3 regions of the Macrococcus equipercicus genome follow, and region 3 is predicted to be linked to each of the others. Evidence: riboswitches for the same ligand, from Rfam matches in the RefSeq annotation. Region 3 holds a riboswitch; each other region holds the start of a gene.
The links. Region 3 has a riboswitch for thiamine pyrophosphate ahead of KFV11_RS02115 (thiamine phosphate synthase). Riboswitches for the same ligand answer to the same signal wherever they lie in the genome.

Region 1 (4,979 bases), 660 kb from region 3:
TCCGTTCCTTTCATCGCCACTTCCGCGGACAGACTTTGCAGTTCAGATGCATTGCCGCGTATGACACTGATATGATATTGGCGCAGCAGCTTCAGACAGAATTCCTTCCGAAAGTTTGTCGCGCCGCATGCCACTGGATCCAGCACGACCGGTACATGATGCTTGTTCGCTGCCTGTATTGCTGTTTCAATGGACGGCATCACTGCAGTCGACAATGTCCCGATATTAATCAGCACTGCACCACAGTGTTCGATCAGCTCTTCAAGTTCCGCTTCATCAATCGCCATGATCGGGCTTGCGCCGAGTGCCAGCAGTCCGTTCGCCGTGAAGTTCTTGACGACATCATTTGTGATGCATAGGACAAGTGGTGCATGTTCTCTTACTTCATTGATTCTCATCATACATCCTCCAGTGGATAGCTGAAATGATTGACCGGTCCATTACCACGGCCAAGTTTCGGCGTATTTATTATTGCGCTTGTAATATAAGCTTTCGCTGTCCGGACGCTGTCTTCAATCGTGCGCCCTTTAGCAAGTTCTGCTGTGATGACAGCGCCGAATGTACAGCCGGTGCCGTGCGTATGATGCGTCGGCGTCCGCTGTGCTGTCAGTTCGATGCAGCCCGCTTTCGTAAATAAGTAATCTGTGGCGTCACCTTCCATATGACCGCCTTTAATGACGACCGACTGCGCACCGATTTCATTGACGAACATTTTGCCGGCCTTATCGATATCTTCTTTCGTTTCGATGGTCATCTGAAGAATACGTTCAAGTTCCGGTAAGTTTGGTGTCGCGACCGTCGCAAGGTCCAGCAGCTTATAGCGCACGGCCGTTTTACCCGCTTCATCGAGCAGGTCGTCACCGCTTTTAGCGACCATCACCGGATCGATGACGTAAGGGATACGATGTTTCAAAATGTACGGTCTGACGACATCCATGACATCGCTTGATGCCAGCATGCCGGTCTTCACCGCATCCGGCACGATATCGCTGTAGACACTGTTCAGCTGCGCTTCAACGACTTCAAGCGGCTGATCGAATACTTGCTGCACACCTGTTGTGTTCTGCGCGACGATACTTGTCACGACGCTCATACCGTATACGCCGCGCGACTGAAATACTTTAAGGTCGACGGTCGTTCCGGCGCCGCCCGTCGGATCAGTTCCCGCTATTGATAGTGCTGTTTTCAGCATGGAATATCCACTCCTCCTGCGTTGCCGCCATATTGAAGAAGCGTCGCTCATGCACACAGCTTTCCAGAAAATTACGGCGTAATATATCGCGTTCATATTCAGTCGCCTGTTCAGCGAAATTATTGACCCAGCGGTCCAGATGATTCATGAGTTCATCCATGTTGACCGTATAGAAATCAACCCACGGCTTCAGCGGATTACCTGTTAAGTCATGACGCGCTGCTATTTTCAGCGCCAGCTGCTGGTAGACATATGGACATGGCGCCATGGCGCATATCGTGAAGCTCGCATCATCATAGCGGAAGGCATTGTAATACATATGTTTAATATAGTGGTCGCTTGACGGATACCACTCACCGTCTTTAATAATAACGTCGTAATCTTCTCCGACATAATCAGCCATTGTCTGATGAGCCGCAATTTCACCATTCAGCACAAAGTCAATCTGACCGAGCAGGAAGTTGATGCCTTCACGGTCGTTAAGCTTAGCAATCAGCAGGCTGTAAATTTTAGCGAATTCGTTTAAATACAAGTGATCCGCCTTCAAATAATGACGGATAGCATCTTTATTAATATCGCCTCTAATAATCCCTTGAATAAAATCGTCGTTATAAATCGCTTCAATAATCGGGTCTGCCTGCTTCTTCAGTTCATCTGTAAACATTAAATATCCTCCTTAAAATTAAAAAAACCTATTTTCCGCAGAAAAAGGCCTCATAAGAAGGACGCTTTCCTACGCTAGTATTATCTAGATCAGGTAAAAGGGTTTGACGAAGTCATCTCAGCCGTTACGGCACCCCCAGCAGTCAATAGGTTATTTGATTAGTTCAAGGATAGCGGACATAAGCGTAAAAAGCAAATAAAAAAAGCCATCCGTGAAGGATGACTTTGAGTGATGCCTATAAGCGGGCACCGCATACCGGCCATGGCTGAGAACCACGTTGGCTGTAAAGAATTTGTGCACGTTTAGTCTGCTCAGCTGCTGATGCTTGTGACGGAAGACCTGAGCCGCCTACTGAACGCCAAGTTCGTACATCGAACTGGTATAAACCGTGGTAAGTGCCTGATGCATCTACTACGTTCGCTCTGCCGCCTGATTCACAAGCTGCCATTGCTGCCCAGTTTAAGCCGCTGCCTGAAGCTGCTGTTTGTGTTGTTGCAGTAGTTGTTTGTGTTGATTGAGTTGTTTGTGTTGATTGAGTTGTTTGTGTAGTTTGTTGAACAGGTGCCTGCTGTACTGGTGCCTGTTGTACTGGTGCCTGTTGTACTGGTGCCTGCTGTACTGGTGCCTGCTGTACTGGTGCCTGCTGTACTGGTGCTTTATATTCTACTTGAGGTGCTGTGTATACTCTTTTAGGAGCTGTTGGAGCTGCTTGAACGACTGCTGGTGCTGCTTGAGCTGAACCTGCAACGTTTAATGATTTACCAGCGATGATTAAATCAGATGATAAATTGTTCCATGCTTTTAATTGAGCAACAGTCACGTTGAATTTAGCAGCGATTTTTCCTAGTGTATCGCCGTAAACAATTTTATATGTCGTTGTAGCTGTATGATTTGATTCTTCATTAACTTTTAACACTTGGTTAGGTAAGATAAGATTTGATCTTAATCCGTTTTCAGCTTTAATAGCGTCTACTGATGTACCGTAGTTTTTAGAGATACTCCATAACGTATCACCAGATTGAACTGTGTGTTCAGCTGCATCTGCAGTTGCAGCGAAAGATCCTGAAACAGCTACTGCTGTTGTAACGGCTAATAATTTTTTCATAATTTGTTTTTCCTCCTAGGCATTTAATACTCTGCTAATAATATAACAGATAATAATATTTCATAGGTTACAGACAAATAAAAGATACGGGTCTTTATTACAGCAGCATTACAAATAGAAATATTTTACTTTTTTCATTTAAAATAGTTTTAAAACGCTTTAGAGTCATGAATTAAACACTATTTTTGCATAAAATTATCAAATTCAATGTTATCTTTCTGTAATGTTACAGGAAAAAAGTACCAATCTAAAGATTAATACTTGTTGTCATCTCCTGGTTATTTAGCAATAGAATGGACAATCGATGGCAGCTCATACAATCGTCAGCTTTTATTTGGCGCTCTGCTGGAACGCTTCTGTTTTCATCAATAAGCCGTCCACTGATTCATCACAATGGATGACAGCCGATTTCTCTCGGTAGGCTTTTTTCATGTTTGTTATCGTTGTATCATATTTGTCAGCGATCACCCATAATGACTGGCTGTGTTCATGGTTGTTCATTTCAGCTTCTGCCTGAGTCATTGTAATGATGCTGGAGATTACAACGGCCGCAGCAACGACTGCTATCTTTCTCATCATGCTCCTCCGCCTTTAGTATTATATGACTAATACTTTATCACGTAATAGAAATGCTATGGTTACAGCCATATGATAAGTTATAGTTTTAAATTACGTAAATATTACAGAATGATATCAATATAAATACCCCTCCAGACAGCACGACTGAAGAGGTAGTTGTGGGTGTGAGTAATGAAAGTGCGGTTAAGCAGTAACAGGTTCTTGAGAAGATGATTCTTGTTGCTGCTCTGAATGAGCTTCGTCGCCGATAGCATCCAGCTGCTCCATGAACTTCCTGCTCTCCTCTTCACTGATCACAGCATGTGTCTCAGCTTTTACAGGTTCAGTGTTAAGCGGCTCTGACTGTTCACTGATGAACTGCTTGACGATTGATTCTTTGGCTATCATAATGGCATGAGTCTTTTCAGCGTCTGACAGTTCATCCCATATTTCATCAGGTGTCTGCGGGAGTATATCGCCGGTTTTAATGACACCGAAGTTCGGCAGGAATTTAATATTCTCGACGACTATTTCTGTAAAGTACTGCGGTTTCTCTTCTCCGGCCTTCTGATATTTGTTGCTGTGGATCTGCCCTGTAATACAGACCGTCGAACCTTTTTTGCAGTACTGCATAATATTTGAAGCTGTTTTATTGAATGCCTTGCAATGCAGAAAATCGACGGTCTGTGCATTTTCGTCTTTTGGTTTATAGCCGCGTTCAATTGCCAGCGGAAATGTCACACATACAGTGCCGGTTTTTGAGCCGGATTGATTGGACTTCGGCACATTGGCCAGCCGACCTACAAGAACGACTTTGTTTATCATAAGTCACCTCCCTTCTACAACAAATATAATAGGAAGATTTTATTTTGAACAATTGCAGAAATTGATGAAATGACTGAAAAAACATGCAGATTCTGATGAAATTACAACATTTCTTCATAATCTGCAGCCAAACACTGTAATTTCAGAAAAAACGCATGTTATGATAGTTTTGACTAATAACAGGGGTATTCTATAATGAACGTGGAGGGATGGAAATGAAGACATTTAAAGCAGTGCGTTTCCAAATAGTCGAGGACGAAGCGACTAATGAATATATATTATATGATGGTATTATTATTAACAAGGAAAACAGCGGCACCGGCTGGCTGCTCGAAATATTAATCGATGATATTCATCTGGAGAAGATGGAGGACTATCAGAAATCCGCCACCTTGCTCGATACACGCGTGGTCATTACAAGAACATCCAATGACCCCGCCTTGTTTGAAGCGACGATTCAGAATATTAAACAGCTGCAGGATAAAATATCCGTTATCTTTGAATGTCATATTTACACGCCCCGGCAGGCCTATGCAGAACAGCTGCTCGAACAGCTGGTCGAAGACGGCTTAAGCGGCAGCGAACTGATCACGGTCTTCAACCGGATGATGGTCTCCAAACCAAAGCTAAAAGAA
Region 2 (4,979 bases), 590 kb from region 3:
CAAGAAGGCGGACGAACTGATCGCTGAAGCGCGGAAAGAGACGCCTTATATTTTTGTTGATTTCCACGCGGAGACAACATCTGAGAAAGGCGCGATGGGTTATTATCTGGACGGCCGCGTCAGTGCGGTTGTCGGCACGCATACACATATTCAGACCGCTGATGAGCGGGTGCTGCCGGGCGGCACAGGGTTTATTACAGATGTAGGGATGACGGGCCATTACGACGGCATACTCGGTATTAACAAGGACGAGGTCATCCACCGCTTCCTGACGGCACTGCCGGTCAAGCACGTGCTGCATGATACCGGCCGCGGTATGCTATCCGGTGTATTCATCGAGCTCGATAAAACAGGCCGCACGAAAAAGATTGAGCGGATTTTAATCAATGACGATCATCCGTTTATCGGCCATTAGTATGATTTTCATGTGAAAACCTTCACCAGACATGTTCTGGTGGAGGTTTTCTGTTATATTAGATGAAGAGAATTCGAGGAGGTTAGTGATGTGAGATCACAAATTTCGTGGAAAGTTGGCGGACAGCAAGGTGAAGGGATTGAATCAACAGGGGAGATCTTTTCAACAGCATTAAACAGACAAGGATACTACCTTTACGGTTACAGACATTTTTCAAGCCGTATTAAAGGCGGCCATACAAATAATAAAATTCGTGTCTCTACGACACCGGTCTACGCAATCAGCGATGACCTGGATATATTGGTGGCATTCGATCAGGAGACGATTGATTTAAACTACCACGAATTAAATGAGAACGGTATTATTTTAGCGGATGGTAAGTTCACGCCGGAAAAACCGGAAGATTACACGGGTTTATTCGTCGAGATTAATTTTACAGAAATCGCTAAAGAACTGGGCACAGCTCTGATGAAAAACATGGTGGCGGTCGGCGCGACGGCTCAGCTGCTCGGCATGTCACTGGAACCGTTTGAAGCGTTAGTGGAGTCACTGTTCAAGAAAAAAGGCGACAAAATCGTTGCGCTTAATAAACAGGCGCTTCAGCTCGGCGTTGAGGAAATGGTGAAATACGGCAGTGAGATTGGCGATATGTTCAATCTTGAAGAGAGCGGTGAGAACGGCCATCTGTTCATGATCGGCAACGAAGCGATCTCACTCGGTGCTATTGCAGGCGGTGCACGCTTTATGGCAGCCTATCCGATTACGCCGGCTTCTGAAATCATGGAATACATGATTGACAAGCTGCCGAAGTTTAACGGTACAGTCATCCAGACGGAAGACGAGATTGCAGCGGCGGTCATGGCGATCGGTGTCAACTATGCGGGGGTCAGATCATTCACGGCGTCAGCAGGTCCCGGCTTATCACTGATGATGGAAGCGATCGGCTTGAGCGGTATGACAGAGCAGCCGTTTGTCGTCATCAACACGATGCGCGGCGGCCCATCTACTGGACTGCCGACGAAGCAGGAGCAGTCAGACTTGATGCAGATGATCTACGGTACGCACGGTGATATTCCGAAGATTGTTGTGGCACCGACTACCGCAGAAGATGCCTTCTATACAACAGTGGAAGCATTCAACCTGGCGGAACAGTACCAGTGTCCGGTCATTATTTTAAGCGACCTGCAGTTATCACTCGGTAAGCAGACCGTGCCTGAACTTGACTACAGCCGCATTAAAATAGAGCGCGGTAACCTGGTCACAGAAGTACCTGAGCGCGAAAACAAAGACTACTTCAAGCGTTATGAAGTGACAGCGTCAGGCGTGTCGCCGAGAACGGTTCCCGGCGTTAAAAACGGCATTCATCATGTTACCGGCGTGGAACATGCAGAAGACGGCAAACCGTCTGAAAGTCCTGTCAACCGCATTAAGCAGATGAAAAAACGGATGGAAAAAATCGCGAACTTAAAAATTTCAGAGCCGGTCGTTGAAACCGGTGGATTTGAAGCGGCGGACGTGCTTGTCATCGGCTTTATTTCAACATACGGTGCCATCGAAGAAGCGATGGACCGCGTGGATGCATCTGTGAACCACCTGCACATCAAGCAGCTGCATCCATTCCCGACAGCAGAAGTGCAGCAGGCATTCGATAAAGCGAAACGTGTCATCGTCGCTGAGAACAACTATCAGGGACAACTGGCACAGATCATCAAGATGAACGTGAATCATCAAAATAAAATTCACAGCTTCGTGAAATACGATGGCACACCTATTTTGCCGCACGAAATTGAAGGACAGATCAATTCTGTTGTGACTGCAAAGGAGTTATTATAAATGGCTACATTCAAAGATTTTAGAAATGACGTAAAACCTAACTGGTGCCCAGGCTGCGGTGACTTCTCCGTGCAGGCTGCAATCCAGAAAGCGGCAGCGGGCGCGGGTCTCGAACCTGAGAACCTGGCGATCATTACAGGTATCGGCTGTTCCGGTCGTTTGTCAGGCTACGTGAACTCATATGGCTTCCACTCTATTCACGGCCGTGCGCTGCCGCTTGCGCAGGGCGTTAAGATGGCGAACCAGGAGCTGACAGTCATCGCTTCCGGTGGTGACGGTGATGGTTTCGCGATTGGTATGGGGCATACAGTGCATGCGCTGCGCCGAAACATCGATATCACGTATATCGTGATGGATAACCAGATCTACGGCTTGACGAAAGGTCAGACGTCTCCGAGCTCAGCGCCGGGATTTGTCACTAAGACGACGCCGCACGGTGCTATCGAGCAGAACGTATCACCGCTGCAGCTGGCGTTGACAAGCGGGGCGACATTCATCGCTCAGAGCTTCTCGTCAGACATTAAAGAGCTGACAGCCATCATTGAAGCGGGTATACAGCATAAAGGCTTCTCATTCATCAATGTCTTCTCGCCATGTGTGACCTACAACAAAGTGAACACATACGACTGGTTCAAAGAGAATATTACGAAGCTCAGCACGATTGACGGCTATGACCCGTCAAATAAGGCACTTGCCCTGTCCACTGTGATGGCGCATGATGGTTTAGTGACAGGTATTGTCTATCAGGACACTGTGACAAAAAGCTACGCTGACCAGATTGACGGTTACAGCCCGTCACTTGTCAAAGAAAATATCGAAATAAAAGAAGAAGATTTCAACGAACTTATGTTACAATTTAAGTAATCACATGAGTGAAATATAGAAAAAACACTGGGGGAGCACTTGAGTGCTGAGACTGGATACGTCCTAAACCCTTATCGACCTGATCTAGTTAATGCTGGCGGAGGGAAGTGTCTTTGCACACAACCCTTCTTGAGGTTGTGTGTTTTTTATTGGAGGAAAAATTGTGAAGAAGGCATTGATCATCGGGTCGTCCTGCTTGCTGCTGGCAGCGTGCGGCAGTCAGACGGCGGACAAGAAAGAGGAAAGTAACAGTAAGGAACTGAAGCAAGTGACATTGATGCTCGACTGGACACCGAACACGAACCATACAGGAATCTATGTCGCAGAGGCGAAGGGTTATTTCAAGAAGCACGGTCTTGATGTGACCATTAAAACACCGGGTGATGTCACAGCGGATCAGCTGGTGGCGGCAGGTAAAGCGCAGTTCGGTATCAGCTCACAGGAAATATTGACACAGGAGCGCACAGAAGGCGTACCGGTCAAGTCCATCGGCGCGATCATCCAGCATAATACGAGCGGCTTCATGAGCCTTGCCGATAAAAACATCAAGTCGCCGAAAGACTATGAAGGAAAAACTTACGGCGGCTTCGGTGCACCGATAGAGGAGCCGTTTATCAACGCGATCATGAAAAAAGAGCGGGCGGACTCAAAAAATGTGAAAATCGTCAATATCGGTGACACAGATTTCTTCACGGCTTCCAAGAAGAATATCGACTTCGCCTGGGTGTTCTACGGCTGGACAGGTATTGAAGCTGAGACACGCGGTGAGAAAGTGAACATGCAGTATTTGATCGACTATGATAAAAACCTCGATTACTATACGCCGTTATTCATCGCCAATGAGAAGTACATCAAATCAGACAGCAAGACGGTCAGAGCGTTCATGCAGTCGGTTAAAGAAGGTTATGAATATGCGATCAAAGAGCCGAAGAAAAGTGCTGACATCTTAATCAAAGAAGCGCCGGAACTGAAAGATAAACGCGAACTCGTAGAACAAAGCCAGCAGTACTTGAAAGACAAATACCAAGCCGATGCTTCAAGCTGGGGCATGCAGGATGCCGCTGTCTGGAAAAACTTCGGGGAGTTCATGAAGAAGAATAAAGTCATCACGAAAGATTTCAACCCGGAACAAGCTTATACTAACAAATTCGTGGAGGAATAGACATGGCTGATACATTAATGAGCATTCAGATCATTCCAAAGACACCGGGCGGGGAGGATGTCATCCCGTATGTCGACGCAGCGATCGCTGTTATCGACGCGTCAGGGCTGCCTTATTTCGTGTCACCACTTGAAACAACGATAGAAGGCACTATGGCAGAACTGCTGCCGCTCATTGGGCAGATGAACCGGCGGATGATGGAACTAGACTGCACAAGTGTGATTTCACAGGTGAAGTTCTATCACGCAGCTGATGCGTCGATGGCAGAGCTCGTGAAGAACTACCGATGACGTATTATTTGAAGTTTGGTCTGTTCATGCTCGTTCTCCTTGTCATCTGGGAAGCGCTTGTCAGACTGCTCCATGTCGACCCGTATACGCTGCCCGCGCCATCTGCGATCGTCCGGGAATTTGTCACGGGCTTCAGTGACTACCGGGTTCATCTCGTTCCGACAGTCATGCTGGTGCTTGAAGGCATCGTCATGTCAGTCGTCTTCGGTATAGCGGTTGCGGTCGTGCTTCATTTAGTGCCGGCGCTTGAACCGTTTGTCTATCCGCTGCTGATTATGAGCCAGAACATTCCGGTCATCGTCATTGCGCCGCTGCTTGTCATCTGGTTCGGTTTCGGTCTGCTGCCGAAACTGATCGTCATCACGCTCGTCTGCTTCTTCCCGATCACTGTCAGTCTGCTGGAGGGCTTTAAGTC
Region 3 (4,979 bases):
CTGACAAGGAATTTGCCGCCGCACAGCTTAGTGACTGCTGCAGGTGGTGCTGCAAGCGCGCCGTATTGATGGTGGACACAAATCGGGCAGTCCGCGTCAGCAAAGGCCGCAGCGTTTGTCTGCTGGAATTTCATCACAGCGGTATTGAAGGTCAGCAGCTGGTTGGAGAAGCGGCCTTCTGCCATATAATTCATCACTTCAGCACACTGCATCGCTGCCGTCATATGTGCGACAGGCGGCAATATACCTGCGATTGAGCAGTCTTCTCCTGTCTCCGGGATAGTAGACAACAGACATGACAGACAAGGACCTGTGAAATCGATGCCTACCACAGTGCCTTTTGTGCCGAGGCATGCCCCGTAAATCCACGGAATATGATGACGGTGGCATGCCTGGTTAATCAGAAAGCGGGTGCTGAACTGATCGGTGCCGTCAATCATCATCACAGGATGATACATACTGATTAAGCGTTCAATATTCAGTGAAGTGATTTCCTCGGCAACAGCTGTCACAGTAATCTCACTGTTAATTCTCAGTAAATGGTGTTTCAGTGCTTCTGCTTTCAAGGCACCGCTTGATGCATCATGTTCGTCATAGCAGCTCTGGCGGTGCAGATTCGAACACTCTACAATATCCATATCACATAGCACAAGATGGCCGGCTCCAGCCCGCGCCAGCTGCTCAGCGGCTGCACTGCCGAGCGCTCCAAGTCCGGTGATCATAATGACTGCCTGTGATAAGGCCGACTGACCGCGTGTTCCGAATGCACCGCACTTCATCTGCCGGTCGTAGCGGCTCATAGAAACTGCAGACCTTCTACTGGGCTCGATGGACTTGCGACATATTGTTTTGGAATACGTCCGGCTTCAAAGCTTAACCGTCCGGCGATTACGCCGTGCTTCATCGCCTCGGCCATTTTGACGGGGTCATCCGCACTTGAGACCGCTGTGTTCAGCAGCACGGCATCCGCACCGAGTTCCATCGCATAAGCCGCATCTTTCGCTGAACCGATACCTGCATCAACAATGACAGGGATGTTCACTGACTCAACAATATAGCGAATATTCAGCGGGTCATTAATACCGAGCCCGGTACCGATAGGCGCACCGAGCGGCATGACGGCATGAACGCCGAGCTTCTCCAGCTTCTCTGCAAGAACAACGTCGCAGTTAATATAAGGGCATACCGTATAGCCCTGCTCAAGGAGTCTGCCGCATGCTTCGTAAGTTTCAATACTGTCAGGCAGCAGTGTGCGGTCGTGACCGATGATTTCGACTTTAATCATATCGCACATACCGGCGTGCCGCGAAATGTCAGCGATTCTGATCGCTTCTGCTGCAGTCTTCGCACCGGCTGTATTCGGGAACTTAATATAACGGGACAGGTCGATATCTGCCAGCGGGTTAGGCAGCTGCCGGTCAAAGAGGTTCATCCGTCTGACAGCAAACGTCAGCGCCTCAGTGCCGCTCGCTTCAATTGCCTGCGACTGGACTGCTGCATTGTCAAACTTGCCAGTACCCAGTATTAAGCGTGAGTTAAATTCATAGTGTCCAATAGTAAACATTGTTATCCGCCTCCAACAAATTCTAATAGTTCTAACCGGTCTGCTGCCGCAAGTTCTGCTGTCAGCCATAGTTTTTGTGCGACAGGTACATCATTCAACAGTACAATCACACGGTCATCATCAACATTAAGCTCGTCAAGCAGCGCCCGGATTGTCGCTGCCGCTGTCGTGTATTGTTCACCGTTCACAGTGAGTGTCATAAACTGCCTCCTTAATCGTGAAATGTTCAAGCAATGGATGGCGTCTGCCTTGAATCAGCTCTGCCATATAGTGACCCGTCACTGCTGACAAAAGAATGCCGTTTCGGTAATGACCGCAGGCAGTGAATAAGCCGGGCAGACATTCATCCATATAAAGTGCCGGTGTATAAGGCCGGACGCCACTGTAATGCTTGACTACTGTGCCGTTACTTAAGACCGGGATCATCTCGCGGCTTGTCGTCAGCAGCCAGTCCTTTCCTGCTGCAGTCACTTTGTGCAAGCGGTCGCGGCAGCTCGTTGCGCCGACTAAGTAGTGCCCGCTGTGCTTCGGTACGATGTAACAGCCGTTCGTACCAAAGATCGTCTGCCTGATGGTTAAGTCCGGCTGATGAACTAAGCAGACTTCACCGCGCATACCGTCCACCGGGAGCTCGATGCCCAGCTGAGCGAGCAGGTCACCTGACCAGGCGCCTGCAGCGATGACGAGCTGCGGGGCGATATAGCTGTTGTTGTCGGCCACGACTGTATAACCATGTGACACCGACAGTACTTCACCATCAATCCAGGTGACGTGACTTAACGACTGCCGCAGCGCGGGAACATAGCAGGAGACGTCCAGCTGGCCGTCGTCTTTAATGAAGATGCCCGCTGAATTCTCCCTGGCTGACAGCTCTGGTATCAGCCGCTGTAATTCCTCGTGACCCAGCAGCTGGATGTCCGGGTCATGAGATTTGAGAAACTGATACTGCTGCTGCAGCTTGCCGCGGTCTGCATCGCTGCTCAAATACTTCAGTAAACCATGCTGCTGTAAATGGACAGCTATACCGGTCTCTTCTTCAAGCGCTGCAATAACGTCAGGCATCATGCGGCGGCCTTCCAGCGACAGTCGGTAAAGCGGAGTGTCACGGGAGAACTCGTTTTGCGCACCGAGCATGCCGCCTGCAGCATAAGAGGCGTTAAGCCCTGTTGTGTTGTGGTCAATAATAGCGATAGACATATCTTTCGGCAGCTGGCGGGCGATGGATAAGCCCGTTACTCCGGCACCGATGATAATTAAGTCATACGTTTTGATAACAGCACCTCCTTAATCGCCTGCAGCGTCGCATTATCCTGCTGGAACAACCGGATCCCTGCAATAGTGACAAAACCTGAAGGCAGCTGTGAGACGGTCTCTGTTGTGATGCCGCCTAACGCAATAAGCGGCAGCCCGGCAGCTAATGCCTGCGTTATTTCTTCATCTGTTCTGAGCTGCACTCCAGGTTTTGACGGCGTAGCAAACAGCGGACTGAAAATGCCGTAGTCAATCTGTGCTGCTTTCAATGCCGGACATTCCGCAGCGCTATGAACAGCCATGCTGACAGTGACGTCCGGCCGGGATTTCTTCATGTCAAAGCCTTTGGGATCGCCCGCCCGGAAGTGAATACGGGAGAGCTGATAGTGCTCGAGCAGGCGGCAGTTACTATGGATGATTAATTTGTCTTTATTGAACCCGCCGTCAAGGAGCAGCTGAATGAAATCAGCAAGCCGCTCCTCGTGCCACGGCAGACGAAGGATGACTCCTGAAATGACCGGTTCAATACGCAGCAGCTGGTCACGCAGCTGCGTCTCAAGCAGATTATCGGTAATCGCAATCATATATGCAGTCCTTTCCATAAAAAAATCCCCCAGCATAAGATGCTGAAGGATTGTATAGTCATATCAATACGATCAAATCATTATGCTTCCCTACGGTGGTTCTAACCACATCAGGTTCAAAGAGTCGGATAATATCCTCTCAGCTCAAACTTAGAGCGCCTCCAGCAATTATTCAGTTGTACTAACAGCCTAACACTAAACGAACAGTCTGGCAACGGTTGATCATCTGTCGGACGTCAGTGTCATGCACGAGTACATGACTGTTCTCTTTGTTCGGTGATTAACCGGCGGATATTTGGGAATAGTGAAAGAGCGATAACTGATAAGGGGGAAATTCAGATGAATCATAACATGCATTACGGTAAAGATTATAAAGCGATTCCTGTCACTTCATTATCAAGCGGGCGGACAAAAGAAGTGCTGCCTGACTTGTTCAGCCATACGACCCAGATTGCAAATGTCTATTTTGTCGGTCATCCAGAGTCCGGAGAATTTGTCATGATTGACGCGGGGATGCCGAACTGTGCGACGCAGATCAAGATGGCGGCGGAAGATATATACGGTGAAGGTGCTAAGCCGAAAGCGATTATTTTGACGCACGGTCATTTCGACCACGTCGGTTCCATCATTGAACTGGTCAATGACTGGAACGTCCCAGTCATTGCACATCGCCGTGAAATTCCGTTTTTGACCGGTCAGGAATATTATGAATCACCGGACCCGGGTGTCGGCGGCATGGCAGCGAGAATGTCGATGCTCTTCCCGAAACGCCCGATCAACCTGCAGCATCATGTCTATGCACTGCCGGCAGACGGCACAGTGCCTTATATGCCGGGCTTCCGCTGGGTTCATACACCAGGCCATACGCCGGGCCATGTCTCATTTTTCCGCGAGGCAGACCGCGTGCTGATTGCAGGCGATGCGTTTGTCAACGTCAAGCAGGAATCGCTGCGGAAAGTATTCCTGCAGACAGAAGAGCTGACAGGTCCGCCGCAGTACTTCACACCTGACTGGATAGCAGCAGGGGAATCAGTGAGACGGCTCGCTGCACTGAAACCAAGAGTCGCAGTGACCGGCCACGGCAAGGAGATCGTCGGTGAACAGCTTCAGCACCAGCTGGATTACCTGGCTGAGAACTTCAACTTGATGGCCGTTCCGACAGACGGCCGTTATGTCAGACGGATGAAGCGTCAGCAGGCAGCACAGGAGTAACTCCTGTGCTTTTTTACTGCGTGTGACAAACGGCCGGGTATTATGAAGATGCTCCTGTCAGTTGAACCGTATAAGAACGTGATTATCCTGAAGACACCGCAGCAGATTGAGCGGTTTGTGCAGAGGCTGGCTGATCAGTGACTGATAACCTTGTTACAACAACAGGGTTATTTTTTTGTGATAGTGACAAAATATATTATTAAAATCAGCTGCTGCATACAGTTATTTTGAAAGTGGTATTGGCTAAATCGCTGTGGGATGCTATAATTAAGAAAATCTTATATGTGCACCCTTAGTTCAGCGGGAGAATACTTGCTCGACAAGCAAGGGGTCGGCGGTTCGAATCCGTCAGGGTGCATTGTAAGCTC

Region 1: it holds a riboswitch for thiamine pyrophosphate, as region 3 does, so the genes downstream of both, tenA (thiaminase II) here and KFV11_RS02115 (thiamine phosphate synthase) in region 3, are expected to answer to the same signal.
Region 2: it holds a riboswitch for thiamine pyrophosphate, as region 3 does, so the genes downstream of both, KFV11_RS04985 (ABC transporter substrate-binding protein) here and KFV11_RS02115 (thiamine phosphate synthase) in region 3, are expected to answer to the same signal.

The regions. Positions count from the first base shown of each region.
Region 1 is NZ_CP073809.1:1,867,713-1,872,691, forward strand. It holds gene thiM (hydroxyethylthiazole kinase) at 1-398, opposite strand, end outside; gene thiD (bifunctional hydroxymethylpyrimidine kinase/phosphomethylpyrimidine kinase) at 398-1,192, opposite strand; gene tenA (thiaminase II) at 1,158-1,856, opposite strand; TPP riboswitch at 1,906-2,003, opposite strand; gene KFV11_RS11720 (LysM peptidoglycan-binding domain-containing protein) at 2,092-2,961, opposite strand; gene KFV11_RS09945 (hypothetical protein) at 3,292-3,537, opposite strand; gene KFV11_RS09950 (single-stranded DNA-binding protein) at 3,724-4,344, opposite strand; gene KFV11_RS09955 (YwpF-like family protein) at 4,560-4,979, shown strand, end outside.
Region 2 is NZ_CP073809.1:976,597-981,575, forward strand. It holds gene KFV11_RS04970 (TIGR00282 family metallophosphoesterase) at 1-415, shown strand, start outside; gene KFV11_RS04975 (2-oxoacid:acceptor oxidoreductase subunit alpha) at 506-2,248, shown strand; gene KFV11_RS04980 (2-oxoacid:ferredoxin oxidoreductase subunit beta) at 2,249-3,112, shown strand; TPP riboswitch at 3,132-3,235, shown strand; gene KFV11_RS04985 (ABC transporter substrate-binding protein) at 3,276-4,274, shown strand; gene KFV11_RS04990 (thiamine-binding protein) at 4,277-4,564, shown strand; gene KFV11_RS04995 (ABC transporter permease) at 4,561-4,979, shown strand, end outside.
Region 3 is NZ_CP073809.1:386,706-391,684, forward strand. It holds gene KFV11_RS02095 (ThiF family adenylyltransferase) at 1-800, opposite strand, end outside; gene KFV11_RS02100 (thiazole synthase) at 797-1,564, opposite strand; gene thiS (sulfur carrier protein ThiS) at 1,567-1,764, opposite strand; gene KFV11_RS02110 (NAD(P)/FAD-dependent oxidoreductase) at 1,742-2,836, opposite strand; gene KFV11_RS02115 (thiamine phosphate synthase) at 2,818-3,417, opposite strand; TPP riboswitch at 3,470-3,572, opposite strand; gene KFV11_RS02120 (MBL fold metallo-hydrolase) at 3,739-4,611, shown strand; tRNA gene KFV11_RS02125 (tRNA-Val) at 4,898-4,969, shown strand.